Regions from separate parts of the Pseudoalteromonas sp. TAB23 genome, predicted to be linked through region 2. Evidence: predicted binding sites of a transcription regulator. Region 2 holds the regulator's gene; the other holds the start of a gene.
What was found. The regulator LexA, encoded in region 2, represses DNA repair genes until DNA is damaged. The targets are predictions, from matches to a motif close to TACTGTATNNNNATACAGTA.

Region 1 (7,246 bases), on a different contig from region 2:
TTTATAGTCGATATTATCTTCGACTTTATCTACCAATAACCCTACGTGTGGGTTTAAGCCGTCTTTAGTGGTAAAAACAATAATAGGTTTATAGTCTAAGGTTATTTGCTCTTTAGCTGATTCGAATAAACGCTCTAGCTGAATTAGGTTACTACGCTTAATTTTTTCGAGCAGAGCTGATACTTGTTTATAATCGCTTTGATTATGAGCTGATATAGCTTCTTTTACCGTTTTTAGCAATGATTGGAAAGGTTCGTTAAGTCGAGACATTGTTAGTTTTAAGTCTTCATTATCGGTGTTGAACTCTTTGTAAAACAGAACAAAATCTTGTAGTTCTGCATCATTGCTTGAAATAGAAGCCGAGCTATTTAGCAAGTTACTTTGAAGGGTATTGAACCAGCTTAATAGTTTTTCTTGCCATGTTCTTAGTTGTTTTAGTACATGCGCATTACTTTGTTCGGTTGAGATATTATTTAAAATAATACCTAAATCAAACACAGGCGTTGGTATATCCATATAATCTTTAACACCAATAAAGCTTTTATTATTGTTGGGTAAAGTTGTTAGATTATTGTCAAAGCGCTCTGTTAATAAAATATCGAGTATTTTAAGTGAAATTGTTTTGCAGCCCACTTTAAAGTTTATTAATTCCATGCCTTTATCTTAATTTATCTGTTAATGCTTTAAGGATAGAACAAATTAAATAAATAGCTTAAAGATGGATAAGATTTAATAGAGATAGGTAACTAGGAGTTATTAGATGGCACTAGTGAGGTTTTTTATGGCACGTTTAAATTGATTCTCAAGCTGCTTTTTTCCTAATAAACCTAAGTGTTGAATCACTTTTTCATTACATTCATTTTGAAGTACTAACTTTATTAAAAGTTGTTTATCAGACTCTGTTAATTGAGACATACAAGAAGGAGACTGATTCACTACCTGGCAAAGAGTCGCAGAGATATTAAATTGAGTGAAGTTACTGTTTACAAGCAAGGCTAATCGTTCGCGAGTCTCGGGTCTTACTAACTCATCGCTAAATCCTTCAATTAAAATACTTACAAGTTGCCAATCTAGTGTTTTAAAGTGTGTTAAAAGCCCATAAAAAAAATCGTCTTTAAACTGCTTTTTCAAAGATTGAATAATTGCACTTTTGTTACTTAAGCATTTAATCACAAGCGCCGAATGTTCAGCTGTGCTTTTATCGCGTTGATAACCCAGTTTTACGGTATCAAACCCTTGGTTTTGCCAAAAATTAAGTAACTGCGCTGTTGCGCCAAAGCTTGCACCAAACCAACTACATTGGCTTTTTACTTGCGACTCGCAATAGCTAAGTAGCTTTTTACCAAAGCCCATATTGTGAGAGCTCGGATCAATCGCTATTCGTACAACGCGAGCAGACAACTGTGTTACGTAGTCATTATTAAAACTAAGATGTGAGAGGGTTTGAGCCATTAAGTGACCCTGTGGGCGACGCTCTCCGCTTATAACCTGTAGGGCAAGGTCTTCACTTAAACCACCTTCTATGGCAATTAAGCATACGCCAATTAATTGATTGTTAATTTTGCTGATGAATATTCGTTGCGATGGTGCGTCTAGTAGTTGGCGTAAATCGTTTACACTACTTTGATAGTGAGCCAATGCAAGCAGGGCAATAACTTGTTGCAGTAAAGGCTCATTGTTTACAAGGGATTGCTGAGTTATTTCGCTATGAACTGGCTGCTCTAATTGATTACTACTTAACTCTTTATATTGTGCATCGAGTGCAAGCAAGGTGCGAATGTGTTGCTCAAGTGGATCGTATTTAGCAAAACGCAGTGGCTCATCAAGCGGTACAACTTTAGAGGCTTTATAGTGCGCTTTAATATAGTTACTAAAGCGAATGGTATAACCCCTACCATTGCCCTCATACCCAACCAGTGTACTTGCAAATACTATACGAGGGTAATGAGCTAGCATTTTTAGCAATAACGGAACAGGGATTGCTGCAGCTTCATCAATGAGTAATAAATCGCACTCAGGTAGTGTGTTTAATAACGCGTCAGGTGCAACGTAGTGCAAGTTGGCGACCTGTTTATGTTCAGCGTTGTATTGAAGGCTTAACTCTTGGGCTAAATGTTTAAAGCTGCTATGGGTCGCTTTAAACTGAGTGCTGCAAATAATTACTTTTTTATCAGTTAGTTTTGCCGCGGCTAAGCCAAGTGCTGCCGACTTACCTCTACCTCTATCGGCATTAATGAGTAAAGGCCTGTTGGCACGGCCGTTAGCTACTTTTACTATTTGCTCAATACAGTTTTGCTGTGGCTCATAATCAATTTTATTATGCATTACATAGCTAGCGTTATTACTAATACAGCCATTTTTTTCACTAAAGTGAAAAGCGGGCAACGGTTTAATAATAGTCGCGAAACGTTGATTAAATATGCTGTAGTCAATGCTCTGACCGTGTGATTGCACTGTACTTAATGCTGGATCTTGCCAAGAGGCTAAATCATCTAGTTCAGGCAGTAATAAAAACAGTATACCGCCTGCTTTAACGGTGCCGGCAAGTGCTGCAAGTTTATCAGGGTGCAAACCACTAAAACCATCGTAAACAGCATGAGCAAATTCTTGCCCTAAAATTTGGTGTGTGCGAGTAGGCCAGTACGAATTTTTAATCGCGCACTGCTTGGATACAACAAGTGTATTGTTTTCATCTATTAATGAGTTAAGTATTTCATAACACCAAGCTGGGCTGCCCGTGATCAACACTAGCTGACGATGATACGCGCCAGCTAATTGTTGCTCTAACTCATTTAGGTGTGCTTTATACAGCTTGTAATCGTGCATAGGCCGTTACTAACCATTTACTGCCAAGGTCGTCAAAGTTAACTTGTACGCGAGATTGCGCGCCACTGCCTTCGTAATTAAGTACGGTACCAACACCAAACTTAGCATGCAAAACTCGTTGCCCTAAGTTAAAGCCACTGTCTTCAAATGCGGCATGGCTAACTGATGCGCTAAAACGCCCGGCGGCCGGCGGGCGAGAAACCTGTGTTTTAATACGAATTTCTTCTACGCAGTCCTCAGGTATTTCGCGTAAAAAGCGTGATGGGCTATGGTATTTTTCTTGCCCGTATAAGCGGCGACTCTCAGCATGGCTAATGTATAACTTATCCATTGCTCGTGTCATGCCTACATAACAAAGGCGGCGCTCTTCTTCTAAGCGGCCAGACTCTTCGTTACTTTGCTGAGAAGGGAACATGCCTTCTTCTACGCCCACCATAAACACTAACGGAAACTCTAATCCTTTAGCTGAGTGAAGCGTCATCATTTGTACGGCATCTTCGTGCTCTTCTGCTTGTCCTTCACCTGACTCAAGTGATGTATGTGCTAAAAAGCCTTGTAAAGGCGAGCTGTATTCTTCGTCTTCAGGAAGTTCGTACTGGTCACATGCGCTAATTAGTTCTTCTAAGTTTTCTACGCGAGCACGGCCTTTTTCACCTTTTTCAGCTTGGTACATTGCCATCAAGCCTGAGGTTTGAATTGTGTACTTGGCTTGCTCATGCAAAGTTAGATCGCTAATTTTATCTTCTATTTGTTCAACTAGTTCTACAAACTTACTTACTGCACCAGAAGCACGACCAGATAAATGCTGTTGTTCTACAATTGCTTTTGCGGCATACCAAAGCGGTAACGATTCTGCTCGTGCACAGTCGCGTATATGGCTCAATGTTTTGTCGCCAATACCGCGTGCTGGCGTATTAATTACACGCTCAAATGCGGCATCGTCTTGACGATTACCCACTAGGCGTAAGTACGACAACGCATCTTTAATTTCTTGTCGTTCGAAGAATCGCATACCACCATAAATACGGTATTTTAAGCCTTCTTGTAGCATGGCTTCCTCAAGTACACGAGATTGCGCGTTACTACGGTATAAAATTGCGGCATCTTGTAGGGCATTACCTGCATTTAACCAGCTTCGTAGTTTGCTACTTACAAAGCGTGCTTCGTCTAACTCATTAAATGCTGCATAAATAGAGATTGGCTCGCCGTCGTTACCGTCGGTCCACAAGCTTTTACCCATACGTTCTGAGTTATTTTGAATTAATGCGTTGGACGCTTTCAAAATAGTCGCGGTTGAACGGTAGTTTTGTTCAAGACGAATGGTTTCTGCGCTAAAGTCAGTTAAAAAACGTTTAATGTTTTCGATTTTAGCACCACGCCAACCATAAATGCTTTGGTCATCGTCGCCTACAATCATAATGCTGTTAGTATCGCCAGCAAGTAACTTTAACCAAGCATATTGAATGGTATTTGTATCTTGGAACTCGTCTACGAGCATATGTGCGAAGCGTTGCTGATAATGACGCAGTAACGTAGGGTTATTTTTTAACACTTCGTAGCTGCGTAGTAATATTTCAGCAAAATCAACTAGGCCCGCTCTATCACAGGCCTCTTGATAGGCGGCATAAACACGCAGCATCATTTGCTCATTAATATCGTATGCTTGAATATCTTTAGGGCGAAGTGCTTCATCTTTTTTGGCGCTTATGTACCAGCCAAATTGCTTAGCGGGCCATTTTTTATCATCAATATTCATCGATTTTAATAAGCGCTTGATCATTCTAAGCTGATCGTCAGAGTCTAAAATTTGAAAGGCTTCTGGTAAATTAGCTTCACGGTGATGAGCACGTAAAATACGATGCGATAAACCATGGAAAGTACCAATCCACATACCACCTACAGGCGCTTTTAGTGTTTCTTCAACGCGGCCACGCATTTCTTTAGCGGCTTTATTAGTAAAGGTAACTGCAAAAATACTGTAAGCGGAGGCTTGCTCAACTTGCATAAGCCACGCAATACGATGAACTAACACTCGTGTTTTACCAGACCCAGCACCTGCTAATACCAGCATGTTTTGTAGTGGGGCTGCAACGGCATCGCGTTGTTTGTCATTTAAGCCATCGAGTAATTGTGAAACGTCCATCGTTACGCCTTTTTAATCAATATTGTGGGCAGTATAACAGGTGTTTTTGTTAGGCTAAATAAAATACTGTTTTTATAAACAGCTATTTATAAAATAGTGTTCAAAACGAGTAACTTGCTAATTAACTAAGCGAATAAAAAGCGTAAACGCATAACAAAAATTGCTAATTTGACCTAAAGTTAGCAAAATTTACTAACTCTCTAAATCTAGACTAATTTAACTATTTGATTTGTAAGCTTTAATAAATTGGCATAAAGTGTGTAAGTAAATAATTATAAAATCAAATAAATACAGAGGTTAGTATGGCAGATCAAGGTTCTGGCGGTAACGTAATCGCAGCATTATGTAATATATTTTTTCCTGGTTTAGGGCAGTTAGTGCAAGGGCGTATTTTAGCGGCTATATTTTTTGCACTCGCTATTATAATAAGTTACGCACTAATTTATGTGCTTGTAGGCTTTGTACTTGTGCCTATTATCTACTTATGGTCGATCATTGACGCAGCGCGTTATAGATCGCGAAGTTAACGGTTTTAAAGTTGAGTAAAATAGCGCCATGTGGCGCTATTTTACTTTATATGTCCTGTGGTTTACGGGCGTTTACGTATATAATTACGCAATCAAAGATTTACAGGCAAACCCTATGGAATATCAATTTATTCGCGACCCTATTAGTGGGCTACGTATTAAAATAAGCAGTGAACACGCTATTATTGGTCGCTGGCTAAACGAAGAAATAGGCAAAGACAAAGTAGCCATGGTACTAGCGCTTATTGCATCGGTAAGTTCAAGCTATGAGCCGCTAACACTAAAAGGCCAAGAAATAGATTTAATATTAACGAAAGACGAAGCATTATTTGAAGCCCATGCGCTTCATCAAGACAGCGAAGACCTAATAGCGTATCAGGATGACGATTTAGCGCTTGAAGAAAATGGTTTAAGTAGTGGTTGTGGCTTTGAAGATTTCATTGATTTAATTGATTCATGGCATGAGTTTACGACGTCACGATAAACATAATTAGCACACTAATAAAAATATACAGCAATGCACAATCAGCATTTTATCTGTATTATTACACCAACGAAAATTACGCCAACCAAAACGACAGGAATTGATATGTCTGCCAATTTAAACAAGCTAGTAGTGATGCTAGAAATGCAAAACGCCATGAATACTAAAGTACATGAGCAATGGTTTACTCAAGGGTTTGAATGGTACCGCGCTATTTGGGTTGAGTGTGCTGAAATGCTAGATCATCATGGTTGGAAATGGTGGAAAAAACAAACACCAGATACTGAACAAGTTATTTTAGAGTTGGTTGATATTTTTCATTTTGGTCTATCGCTTAGAATTGACGGTGAAACTAGCTACGAAGACTTAGCAAAGCAACTTGAAACTGAGCTTAGTAATGCTCAACAAGCTGATGACTTTAAACAAACACTAGAGATATTAGCGGCGTCTGCTGTTGCTGATAAAACGTTTAATGCAGGTGCCTTTGCCGGCTGTATGGCGCAAATGGGTATGGATATTGATGATTTATATCGCGGCTACGTAGGTAAAAATACGTTAAACTTTTTCCGCCAAGATCACGGTTACAAAGATGGTAGCTATATTAAAGAATGGAACGGGCAAGAAGATAACGAGCATTTAGTTGAAGTAGTTAAAAGCCTTGATACAGAACATGCAGATTTTGCAAAGTTAGTATATCAAGGGCTAGAAGCGCGTTACCCAAAAATTTAAGTCACGTAAGTTGAGTTAAATAATCTTACGATAGTCGGTAACACTCAGGTAATCGGCTATTTCGTTATGTGGTTGTTGGCTATCAGGGTTAGCAACTGCAAGTAAGTGCTCAATGCCGTATTCTCGTGCAGCATTCAAAACCGGCACACTGTCATCTACAAACAAAGTGCGCTGCTTATTAAACCCTAAGTCTTTTTGTACTTGGTGCCACAAACTTTGTTGCTCTTTACTTACTCCATATTCATGAGTAGACACTACGCCATCTAGGTAGTTATCAATCGCTGTATGCTCAAATTTAAGCATGACACTCTCAGGGTGGGCGTTGGTAAGTAAAATTAACTCTTTGCCTGCTTTTTTAAGCTCAGTTAAAAAATGAGGTACGTCTTCGCGCATTTTAATTAAATGCTGAGACTCTCGTTTAAGCTCCATTATAGGCAAGCTTAATTGCTGCTCCCAATAATCTAAACAATACCACTGTATTTGACCGCTCACAGCTTGATAGCGTTTTAAAATATCTGCTTTAGCTGCATCTAGGCT
Region 2 (12,028 bases):
GATCAACCGATAAAAACCAAACTTGTAGCGGATAATCTGCTTGTACATTTTTATAAACAGCATTTAACTTAGCAAGTGTTAATGGACAAATATCTGGGCAGCTTGTGTAGCCTAAAAATACTAAATTCCACTGTCCTAAAAATTGTTGCTTAGTCACTAATTCGCCGCGCTGATCGTTTAGCGTAAAATCAGACAGTGGCTTTGCATTTTCGTAAACTAATGCATCTACATCTGGTGGACTATTTTCATTTGAACATGCTGATAAAAACGAAACTAAAATAACAATTAATCCAAGCCATAACTGCTTCATAAAGGGAGCCATTTATCTATAAATAAGATTACAAAGAGTACCATTAAATGAATAATCGAAAAACGAAATAAGTCCATTGCAGTCTCATCATTTCCAGCAATTTTTAAATTGACCGCCTTATATATAAACACGGCATTTAATACACATGCACCTATCAAATAGATTAATCCAGACATACCGATTAAATAAGGTAATACGCAAACAACAGCGAGTAAAACAGAGTAAGCAACGACGCACGTTTTACAAAAATCGATACCATGGGTTACTGGTAACATAGGGATTTTAGCGCGTTCATAATCACTTTTTCGTGCTATAGCCAGCGCCCAAAAGTGTGGTGGGGTCCAGGTAAATATTATCATTACGAGTAACCAAGGGGCTGCTGCCATTTGGTTTGTTTCTGACACCCAACCTAATAATGGAGGCATTGCGCCAGCCAACCCACCTATAACAATATTTTGCGGCGTTGCACGCTTTAAAAATGATGTATAAACAAATGCATAACCTACCAATGCAAATAACGTTAATATAGCGGTTAAGGTATTAGCCCACACCATCAGCATAATAAAACCAGCAACCCCAATAACAGCTGCAAAACTAAGCGCATGTGTTTTACTTAAACGCCCTTTAGCCACAGGGCGATGACGAGTCCGCGCCATTTTTGAGTCTATCTCGCTATCAACCACATGATTAATAACCGCTGCAGCAGCAGAAAGTAGCCCTATACCTAACAAGCTAATAAACTGTACGACCATACCGCGCCCTACATCGGGAGCCAGCGCTAAACCAACCCAAGCTGTTAGCACCAGCATAGCTACCACTTTAAATTTACTAATTGCTAAGTAGTCTTGCAGCAAACTATGTGTACGCGAAATTAGCGATTGAGTATTAACGGGTAGCAGTATTTTTTTATCAATTATAAGTGCCATCATATTTCCCCTTTATGTGCGTGATTTTAGGTAATAACACAACCTAACCATGCTTAATAACAGTATGGCTGCCATCAAGTTATGCGCCAGTGCAACTCCCAACGGAATATGCCAATGTACTAAAATAAGCCCTAAGCTAATTTGGCAAAGCAGAACAAGTAATACACTCACAACGCAATTTTTAATTTTTTTAGAGTACGCTTGGCTGTATATTTTCCACATAATTAACGCCAGAACAATGCAAGTAACGAGTGCCCAAATGCGATGTAATAAATGAATAGACATACGCGCTTGCTGCGATAACACACCAAACTCATAATTACTGTGCTCAAGTGGTAATTGAAATACGCTACTCAATGAAAACGGTTGTGCGTAATTACACAATGGCAAACCACTACAATGTGGAGCGGCGTAATTTGCAGCCAGCCAACCACCAAGTGCAATTTGGATAATTAATACACTGAGCGCTACTAAACTTAAACCGAAATAGCGTTTTGCGCCGCTATCGCCACCCATAATAGGTTTTGCGGTTAGCCGTAAATATAAAAGCGTTATAAGTGACAAAATACTAAAGCCACCTAATAAGTGGCCCATTACAATAAGCGGCTGAAGGTTCATGGTTACTGTCCACATACCAAGAGCAGCCTGAAACACCACTAGTAGAAGTAAAGCCAAAGGCAATTTAACTGGCGTAGTTGGATATTGGCGTTTTAAAAAAGCCAACACAAATAAACCTAAAATAAGTAAGCCTAAAGCACCTGCAAAGTAGCGATGAATCATTTCTTTCCACGCTTTTGCGGTTTCGAACATCATATCGGGGTAGCTTTGAGTTGCTAAGGCTATGTCAGCCTCATGCTTAGGTACCGTTAAAAAGCCATAACAACCAGGCCAATCGGGGCACCCTAAACCTGCATCACTTAAGCGGGTGTACGCACCTAAAGCAACTACAATTAAAGCGAGTAATCCTGTTATTAATACTAAGTTTTTATAATTTTTATACATCAGATACTCCAACTTAAGCTCAACTTAGTTAGCTAGAACGAGAATAGTTAAGTAATTTTTTTAGATCTTTTAATAACCCTTTTTGTACTAAACGGTTTTCTTGTGGCTCGACCTTAAAGGGATATTCAAGTACCACTAACCCCATATGATCAATTAAATACAAACTTGCAGGATTTAAACTCTGTTGCTCGGTAATAATTTTCCATGGTAGGTTTTTATTGTCGGGACTTCCCATTACAGCCATATCAACCTTGCCTTGGTTTTTACCAAGTGCCACATATAAATTATTAAGTGCATTGAGTTGTTCGCTGCATGGGGTGTTACATTCGTTTGAATAATTAAGTGCGATAGTCCATTGCTTGGGATTATTTTGCGGCCAATTTTTAAGTTTTATTTCTTGGCTTAAAAACTCGCCATTATTAGTAATTGCAGTAGGCAACCAATCAAACTTTAATGCGCCATATGCCAAAATTAATGGGATAGCGCAGCAGCCCACAAACAACACAAGGGGATTATTTTTCATTATGTGTCCTTTTTTTGCTCGCAAAAATAGCCACAACAGCACATGCAACAGCAATTAAAAACCATTGCACAGCGTAGGCATTATGCTTTTGAGGGCTCATAACAACTGCCTCATAATGAGGTGTTGCAATCTCATCACCAGTACCTTGTCTGTAAGCCATAAAATTAATTAATGATTGCTGGCTTTGAGTGCTCAGCATATTCAAGTCGATAGATTGGATTCTTGTAGGTAAGTCGTTATTTGTAGTTTTATCTTCAAGCGTAAAGCTACTTAGGTTATTTTCTTTTATTTGCGCTTTAAGAATAAAAACACCTGTAGGCAGAGTAACCTTTGGCAGTGTATCTCTAGATATAGGCGCTTTTACCCATCCTAAATTAACTAAAATCACTTTTTCTTCGCTGGCTGGCTTTAGTAAAGCAAGTAAATCGTACCCTACTTGCCCGTTATAAACTTGATTATCTAAAAGCCAATATTGGTTTTGTACAAACCGCCCTTTTAACTCAACCAATACACCTGTTTTGTTCCAGCTATCAGGCAGGTTAAGTAATTGAGACCAGCTCACCACACCCCGATTCTGTTGCTTAGCAATAGCGGTTAGTTGCTGCTGTTTTTGCTCACCCCGCTCCAACTGCCAAAATCCTAGTCGCACACACACAAGTACAACAACCACAACCATACAAAGTGTGATTAGTGAACTAAGCTTTTGTTTGTGCCATAAAACTAACTGCATAAAGGGTCAACTCAGTGATTATTAAAATTATTATCGTACTGTTGTTAATATTTATACTTTTTAACTTATTTAGAGCATTGTTTATTATGGTGTCAGGGAAAACTGGGGGACGACCTATGTCTCACTTTTTAGGTCGTCGCGTATTGTTTTCGGTCGTTGTTTTAGTTGTTGTTATTGCAGCGCTTAAACTTAGTTTTATTAAAGCAAATAATTCGCCAATAAACGCTACAGCACATATACAAATACAAACAAACACAGCCACACCACATCAACAAAGTGCCAATACCAAGCAGCTGCTTGAAAAGCAAAATGCTTATCTTTAGTAAAGTGCCCTTTTAATATCCGTAAAAATATTACAAATAAAAGTACCGTTCCTAGCGTTACATGCATGCCATGAAAACCAGTCAATAAAAAGAACGTATTACCGTAAATACCCGCATCTAGCGTTAGATTAAGGTCATTATATGCATGCATGTACTCCTCAACTTGCAGCCCTAGAAAGCAAACACCCAACAAAATAGTAGCGCCTAAAAAAACTTTAAGTGGAGTACGTTTATTGTTTTCCATCGCTACATGGGCAAAATGTAAAGTAACTGAGGAAGTAAGCAGTATTAAGGTATTTATAAGCGGTAAGCCTTGCCAGCCCATAGCTTGAGTAGTTTCGCCAGCAGGTGTTGAAACTAGCGGCCAAACGGCTTCAAAAGTAGGCCATAAAACCTCGTTAGTCATTGCATTATTGCCTGCGCCTCCAAGCCAAGGTACCGACAATACCCGTGCATAAAAAAGCGCACCAAAAAAGGCCATAAAAAACATAACTTCAGAAAAAATAAACCAGCTCATACCTTGTCTAAAAGAGCGATCCATTTGTGCTGAGTACAAACCTTGGTCCGATTCATTAATTACATTTTTAAACCAGCTAAACAACATATACACAAGTACAGCAATACCGGCATAAAGCAGATAAACCCCGCTACCACCTTCTTTACCTACACTCATAACAGTCAAGCCTGCCCCTACTGCAATAAAAAACAATGCAACAGCACCTACAATAGGCCATGGGCTTTGCTCAGGTACGTAATAATGCTCATATTCTTGATTCATTTTATTTACTCCTAGTTTCACACTAGTTTAAAAAGCTAGTTGTTACTTGCCACCAGCTGTTCACTAATATCAAATACGGTATAAGATAAAGTTAATTCTTCAATGTCGCTTGGCAGTGCGGTATCAACATAAAAAAGTAATTTAAATTCAAGTTCTTCCCCTGCTTTTAGAGGTTGCTGATCAAAGCAAAAACAGGCTATTTTGTGTAAATACTTTGCCGCTTTACCTGGTGAGACTGATGGTACAGCCTGCATTACTTTATCTAGGTTGCTGCTATTTTTAGCACTAAACATTACTTCACGCATTGCACCGGGTTTTACCACTACACTGTATTCTTTTGATTTAACTTCAAACGGTGCACCACTTTGTGCGTGAGTAGTAAAGCTAACGCCGACTTCTCGGTTTTGTACTATTTGTGTACTTTGCTCTGCCTGCTCAAGCGAAGGTTTTCCATTAAGCCCTGTTACATCACAAAACACGTCATACAAAGGTACTAAAGCAAAGGCAAAGGCAAACATGCCTATGCAAATAAGTACCAAACGTTTGAGTAGCGGTGCGTGTGTCATTACTTAATTACCGGCGGCGTAGAAAAAGTATGATATGGCGCTGGAGAGTCAACTTCCCACTCAAGCCCTTCTGCCCCTTCCCATACTTTTGCAGGCACTTTATCACCGCCACGCGCGCATTTAATTACCACAGCTACAAACAACAATTGCGATAAACCAAAGGCAAATCCACCAATACTTATGATTGCGTTAAAGTCGGCAAATTGAAGTGCATAATCGGGAATTCGACGCGGCATACCGGCAAGCCCTACAAAATGCATAGGAAAAAACAATACGTTCACACTCACCAGCGATAGCCAAAAATGCCATTTAGCTAGCGTGATATTAAACATATTGCCCGTCCACTTGGGCAGCCAGTAATAGGCCCCCGCCATTATCGAAAATACAGCCCCTGTTACTAATACATAATGAAAATGCGCCACTACAAAATAAGTATCGTGGTACTGAAAGTCAGCAGGTGTAATTGCCAGCATCAACCCCGAAAAGCCACCTAAGGTAAACAGCACAATAAACGCAATACTAAAAAGCATTGGCACTTCAAAAGTTATTGAGCCTTTCCACATTGTGGCAACCCAATTAAATACTTTTACTCCTGTAGGTACCGATATAAGCATGGTCGCGTACATAAAAAACAACTCGCCAGCGACCGGCATCCCAGTGGTAAACATATGATGAGCCCATACAATAAAGCTCAATAGTGCTATGGAGGATGTGGCGTATACCATTGAGGCATAGCCAAAAAGTTTTTTACGAGAAAAGGTAGGTACTATTGTAGATATAATGCCAAAGGCAGGAAGAATCATTATGTATACTTCGGGATGACCAAAAAACCAAAAAATGTGTTGGAACATCACCGGGTCGCCACCGCCTGCGGCATCAAAAAAGCTGGTCGCAAAATACTTATCGGTAAGTACCATAGTGACAGCCCCTGCAAGCACTGGCATTACCGCTATTAATAAAAAGGCAGTAATTAACCACGTCCATACAAATAAGGGCAACTTCATCCATGTCATGCCGGGAGCACGTAAGTTCACTATAGTTACAATCACATTGATTGCGCCCATTATTGAGCTAATCCCCATAATATGTACGGCAAATACAAACAATGCAGTATTATCATTACTGTATGTTGTAGACAGTGGTGCATAAAAAGTCCAACCAAATGCAGGACCCCCACCAGGCATAAATAACGATGCCAATAGGATTAAAAACGCAAACGGTAAAATCCAAAAGCTCCAGTTATTCATTCTTGGCAATGCCATATCTGGCGCGCCAATCATGAGTGGTATCATCCAGTTAGCAAGGCCTGTAAAGGCCGGCATAACCGCACCAAACACCATAATTAAACCATGCACTGTGGTCATTTGATTAAAAAAGTGAGGATCGACCAACTGTAAACCTGGTTGAAATAATTCAGCTCTGATCACCATGGCCATTCCACCACCAATTAAGAACATGGTCAGCGAAAAAATTAAATATAAACTACCTATATCTTTATGATTAGTTGTGTAAAGCCAGCGTTTAAAACCTTTAGCTGGGTGATGAGCATGATGAGCTTCATTGGCGTTAGGTTGTTCTACTATGCTACTCATTAGTTCGCCTCCACTTTGGCATCAAGTGCTGCCTGTATTTGACTCGGTTGAATAACATCACCCGTATCATTACCCCACGCATTACGTTTATAAGTAATAACCGCTGCTAATTGCTTTATAGATAACTGTTTGGCAAATGCTTGCATTGCCGTACCGGGTCGCCCATGGATAACTACATCAATGTGATCTTTTATATCGCCAAGCACTATAGGGCTGCCTTTAAGTGCAGGAAATACACCCGGTAACCCCATGCCAGTAGGCTGATGACATGCAGCACAATTGGCCATATATACTTGTTCGCCTAAAGTCATTAATTCTTCTTTTGGGAGGGTTTTATCAAGTAATGCGGCATCTGCTAATGCTGCTTTTTGTTTAGCTTGCTTTGCATCTGCAAGCCACGTTTTAAAATCAGCCTCAGATTTAGCGACCACCACAACGGGCATAAAGCCATGATCTTTACCACACAACTCAGCACATTGGCCTCGGTAAGTACCTTCTTCGTTTATGTTCGTCCATGTTTCGTTTATAAAGCCGGGATTCGCATCTTTTTTAACTGCAAAATCAGGTACCCACCAAGAGTGAATAACATCGTCAGAAGTCATTAAAAATCGTACTTTTTGATTTATTGGCAGTACGAGAGGTTTATCAACCTCAAGTAAGTAGTTAGGATTTTTATCTGCAAGATTCGCTATTTCATCTTGCGGGGTAGATAAAATAGAGTAGAACTCTACATCTTCACCCATATATTCATAATGCCATTTCCATTGCGAGCCTGTAATTTTAATAGTGAGATCAGCTTTGCTGGCATCTTCCATTGCAATTAGGGTTTTAGTGGCTGGTACTGCCATAGCAATTAAAATAACAAACGGGATTGCAGTCCAAAGTATTTCTACTTTAGTGCTTTCGTGAAATTGGGCAGGTACAGCCCCTTTAGATTTACGGTGATGAATAAGTGCCCAAAACATAATTGCGAACACTATCACCCCAATCACACAACATATTATAAATATGGTCATGTGCAGCTGATATACATTATTGCTTATATCGGTTACGCCTTTGCGCATATTGTATTGGCTGTTAGCCAAAACTGGGTGCGAAAAAACACATAATATAAGCCACAAGGTAGAGGTCAGTTTACCCATGTGACGGCTCCTTTGATGCTATTGCGAATGCAAAGCGAAGAGGCATACGGCTTAAACGCCAATTCGTTATTTTTATTTTTTTAGTCAATCTCATTTAATATTGATTGGTTTTGCTGCGCCAACAACGGGTTTGTGTATATTGTGTGTTCTCAAAACTAAAAAGCTGTGAGTTATTATTAGCTCAGCACATTAATAATTAGCTAAAAAATGAACAACAAGCAAGTTTTAGTATAAAAAACAATCAGGTGATATTGAGTAATTAATAAAAAATCAGTAACCAACTAGGTAACAGTAAGTTCAAAAGATGAGCAAAACAAAGGGGTTTAACGTATTCGGAGGGGGAAAATATAAGTGCAAAAAAGTTTACAGCTTAAATTGTCAGTGAGCTATTTATGCCCTATTTTTAGTGCGAATTTAAAACAAAAAATGCGTACTAATTAGTACGCATTTATAAAACTGCTTGTTTAAAAGCTATTTTTAAAGTCACATCCAATCAGCGTTTCTTATAACGCCAACGGCTAAGCCTTCAATATTAAAAGACTCATTCTCAAGATCTACTTCAATAGATTCAAAATCGTCGTTTTCAGCATGAAGTAATACTTTACGACCCGCTTTCTCAAGACGTTTTACAGTTACGTCTTCGTCTAGGCGGGCAACAATAACTTGCCCGTTTTCAGCGGTTTGAGTACGATGTACAGCAAGTAAATCACCATCCATAATACCAATATCTTTCATGCTCATACCGTTAACGCGTAGTAAAAAATCTGCAGCCGGTTTAAACATTAATGGATCGATTTTGCAGTGACTTTCAACGTGCTCTTGCGCCAAAATAGGTGAACCAGCAGCAACACGCCCTATAAGCGGTAAACCTAATTGCTCTGGCTCTTCTTCTTCAATTAACTGAATACCACGGCTTGCACCTGGTTTCATTTTAATTGCGCCTTTTTTAGCAAGTGCTTTTAAATGTTCTTCAGCAGCATTGGCACTTTTAAAACCTAATGTTTGCGCTATTTCAGCACGTGTAGGAGGCATACCAGTGTCTTTAATAAAAACTTTAATTAGTTCGAGTATTTGAGCTTGGCGGTTCGTTAATGGTCGCATACAACTGGTTTTCCATACAGTACATTTAACTGTGAGTATATACAGTTAAATAAAAATCGCAAATTTAAATTAAGCCTTAAAATAGCCAAAGTAATTTCACTTGTGTACATTTTAGGGATATAACTAAAGCTAGATTTATAAATGATTAAAAAAGCAAAGGAGTCATTATGAGTATTTGGTACCAGCCCATCACTTTAGAGCTGTGCAAGCAGTTAGAACAAGGCATTGATGGCCAAGGAACATTAATGAAAACCATGGGAATAGAAGTCACTGAAATTGGTGATGATTACTTAGTAGCCACTATGCCGGCAATTCCTGAGCATCATAACCCAATGGGAATGGTTCACGGCGGTGCTAACGTTGTACTTGCCGAAACAGTTGCCAGCTATGCAGCTAACTTTGTTGTCGATTTTACAAAATTTTACTGCGTGGGGCAGGAAATTAGCGCAAGTCATTTAAAAGCATCTCGCAACGGCACTTTAACAGCAACGGCAAGAGCGTTTCATATTGGCAAACGTAGTTCAGTGTGGGAAATAAAAATTACAAATAGCCGCAATGAGCTGTGCTGCGTATCAAAAATGACCGCAGCAGTCGTAGAGCGAAGGTAGTTACTTTTCGATTGGGTAAATTGTAATTTCCATACCCGCACCAATCGCAGATATACGCAATAATGTATCTGCATCTAAGGCTTGATTAAAGCACTTAGGTGAAGTGCCTGATTCAAAACCAATATCAAACGTTCTACGTGAACAGCTTAACCATTGTTTTAGCGCGTTACGCGAACACGATTCAATAAGCTCACATATATGGTTTATTGCTTTGTCAGGCGTGTTTACTACACCTGTTGCTTCAATACGCGCTAATTGACGGTATTCGTCTTTGTCATAATGTAAAATCGTCGCGACTTTTTTCAAGTCTGCCACTAGCAAACTAATATCTTGCTTTGATTCAAGCTCAAGATCTACATTTAAAAATTGAATTTCCGACATCGTTTCGTATTTATCCTCTAATAATTTCATTGCAAACTTTAACGCAGTTTTACCGTTATACCAAATCAACTATGCTCTATTAACCACTTTATATAGATATTTCGCAGCTTTTAAGTATTTTTTAGCGTTTAAAGCTAGCTGGATATCAAACACTCAGCTCAATTAACAAATAAGTCATGTTAGCAATTTAAGTGTAATCTTTTTTATTTTTAAATGATTACAGTAAGCTATAGTTTAAACTGCGACAAAATGTCGCAGTAACTAATCCCATTAATGTAATAAACTAGCCTCTAAAAATAATAAGACTAAAACATGAATAAAAAAATATTTAAGTATGCTCGCAAGTTACATAAATGGCTCGGTTATTTGCTCGCATTACAAATTTTAGCTTGGCTATTAGGTGGTTTAGTCATGAGCGCTATCCCTCTTGATAAAGTTCATGGGGAGCATCTTGCAACACGTACTCTTAATAACCCATTTACGCAGGCTGATTATGTTGCCTCCCTTGACGATATTGCATCTCAGGTGGTTAATCCAACACAAATAATTTTTGAGAACTTTTTAACCACACCTATAATTACAGTAATAAATAAAGATGAACAGCAAAGCTTTAACGGTATAACAGGCCGACCTTTTGAGCCGCCAACTAAAATACAAATTACCGCAAATGCTAAAGCACACTTACTTATTGATGATCAAGTGACAAGCGCTGTACTGCTAAAGCAAGGTATGCGAGAAGTTGGATATAAAACCAATGTTTGGCAGGTACAATTTGACGACACATTTAACACAACACTGTATTTGTCAGAAAATAACGGCAAAGTTATCACCGTTCGCAGCACACTATGGCGAATTTTCGACTTTTTTTGGATGTTACATATTATGGATTACGATGAGCGAGAGGATTTTAATAATCCGCTGCTTATTAGTTTTGCAGCAACCAGCGTACTTTTTTGCCTAAGTGGAATATTACTACTTATGCAAAACATACGACTAAAACGATTTATCCGAATTAAAAGTAAGAATAAATCAAAGTAGTCATATTGGTTTTTAAGAACTAGCGCACTCTCACCAAAGACTAAATAAGCCCTAGGAAGTACCCAAGGGCAGATTTTATTCCAAGTGTTTAAATCGACTCAAATGTCGCTTTAACATTTCGTTTTCGAAAATCAACTCATCACGCTCATCCAGCAATTGTAAAACTAAAGCTATTGCCGACCAATCTAACGAAAAGTCATGTTGAATACGGGCCGCTTTTTTAACTAAGGTCACTGCAGATACCGTAAATTGCCACTGCGTAACATGCTTCCCCTCAATTGGAACCGCAATATTGTGCTCAACTAGCTCATATAAAATTGCTTCGCTAATATCACTACTCAAACATAGCTCTTTGCTAGTAAGTAAATCATCTTTTTGTGTCACGATAATTTGCATTATGGCTTGCTCCAGTTATTACGGGGATCAAAGTGAGCTTTTTCGGCTAATTCTTCCCAAAGTTTTTTACTGGTATCATCAACAGATGTTGGATTAACAATTTTAAGCACAGCAAATAAATCACCTTTGGCTTTTTTACTCATTAATCCCTTACCTTTAATACGCAAGCGTTGACCAGACTGACTATTAGATGGAATAGTTAATTGGATTTTGCCTGCCAACGTAGGTAAATTTATTTTTGTACCAAGAGCCGCTTCCCATGGTGCAAGAGGGACGACTATATTTAGGTTATGACCTTCAACATCAAATAATGGGTGGGGCACTAAACTAATTTGTAAGTACAAATCGCCATTTTGCCCGTTCGCTGACCCTAATCCGCCTTGCCCTTTTAGTCGAATTCGTTCGCCATTTACTGAACCTGCGGGAATTTTCACTTTAAGTGATTTTTTAATTTCAGAGACACGACCACTACTATCTCGCTGCGGTAACATAAACTCAACAGGCTTAACGGTATCAACTAAAGTCTCTTCAAGAAAAATCGGGAACTCTATTTCCACATCTTGTCCTTTTTGCGCGCGAGCGGCGTTACTTCTGCTCTGCCCGGAACGATTG

Region 1: a site for LexA is predicted at 5,034-5,053, ahead of uvrD (DNA helicase II). Genes of this name have one in related genera too.

What each region holds. Positions count from the first base shown of each region.
Region 1 is NZ_AUTP01000227.1:47,266-54,511, reverse strand. Features, by position in the region: gene L654_RS0113455 (hypothetical protein) at 1-654, opposite strand, end outside; gene L654_RS0113450 (GNAT family N-acetyltransferase) at 757-2,826, opposite strand; gene uvrD (DNA helicase II) at 2,804-4,969, opposite strand; gene L654_RS0113440 (hypothetical protein) at 5,272-5,496, shown strand; gene L654_RS0113435 (YacL family protein) at 5,612-5,980, shown strand; gene L654_RS0113430 (dUTP diphosphatase) at 6,086-6,709, shown strand; gene yrfG (GMP/IMP nucleotidase) at 6,725-7,246, opposite strand, start outside.
Region 2 is NZ_AUTP01000292.1:14,526-26,553, forward strand. Features, by position in the region: gene L654_RS0118175 (SCO family protein) at 1-310, opposite strand, end outside; gene cyoE (heme o synthase) at 307-1,236, opposite strand; gene L654_RS0118185 (COX15/CtaA family protein) at 1,249-2,238, opposite strand; gene L654_RS0118190 (hypothetical protein) at 2,267-2,761, opposite strand; gene L654_RS0118195 (SURF1 family protein) at 2,751-3,491, opposite strand; gene L654_RS1000000128720 (DUF2909 family protein) at 3,506-3,814, shown strand; gene L654_RS0118200 (cytochrome c oxidase subunit 3) at 3,717-4,592, opposite strand; gene L654_RS0118205 (cytochrome c oxidase assembly protein) at 4,628-5,158, opposite strand; gene ctaD (cytochrome c oxidase subunit I) at 5,158-6,750, opposite strand; gene coxB (cytochrome c oxidase subunit II) at 6,750-7,892, opposite strand; gene lexA (transcriptional repressor LexA) at 8,376-8,993, opposite strand; gene L654_RS0118225 (PaaI family thioesterase) at 9,161-9,601, shown strand; gene L654_RS0118230 (hypothetical protein) at 9,602-9,982, opposite strand; gene L654_RS0118235 (membrane protein) at 10,295-11,020, shown strand; gene L654_RS0118240 (chaperone modulator CbpM) at 11,096-11,416, opposite strand; gene L654_RS0118245 (DnaJ C-terminal domain-containing protein) at 11,416-12,028, opposite strand, start outside.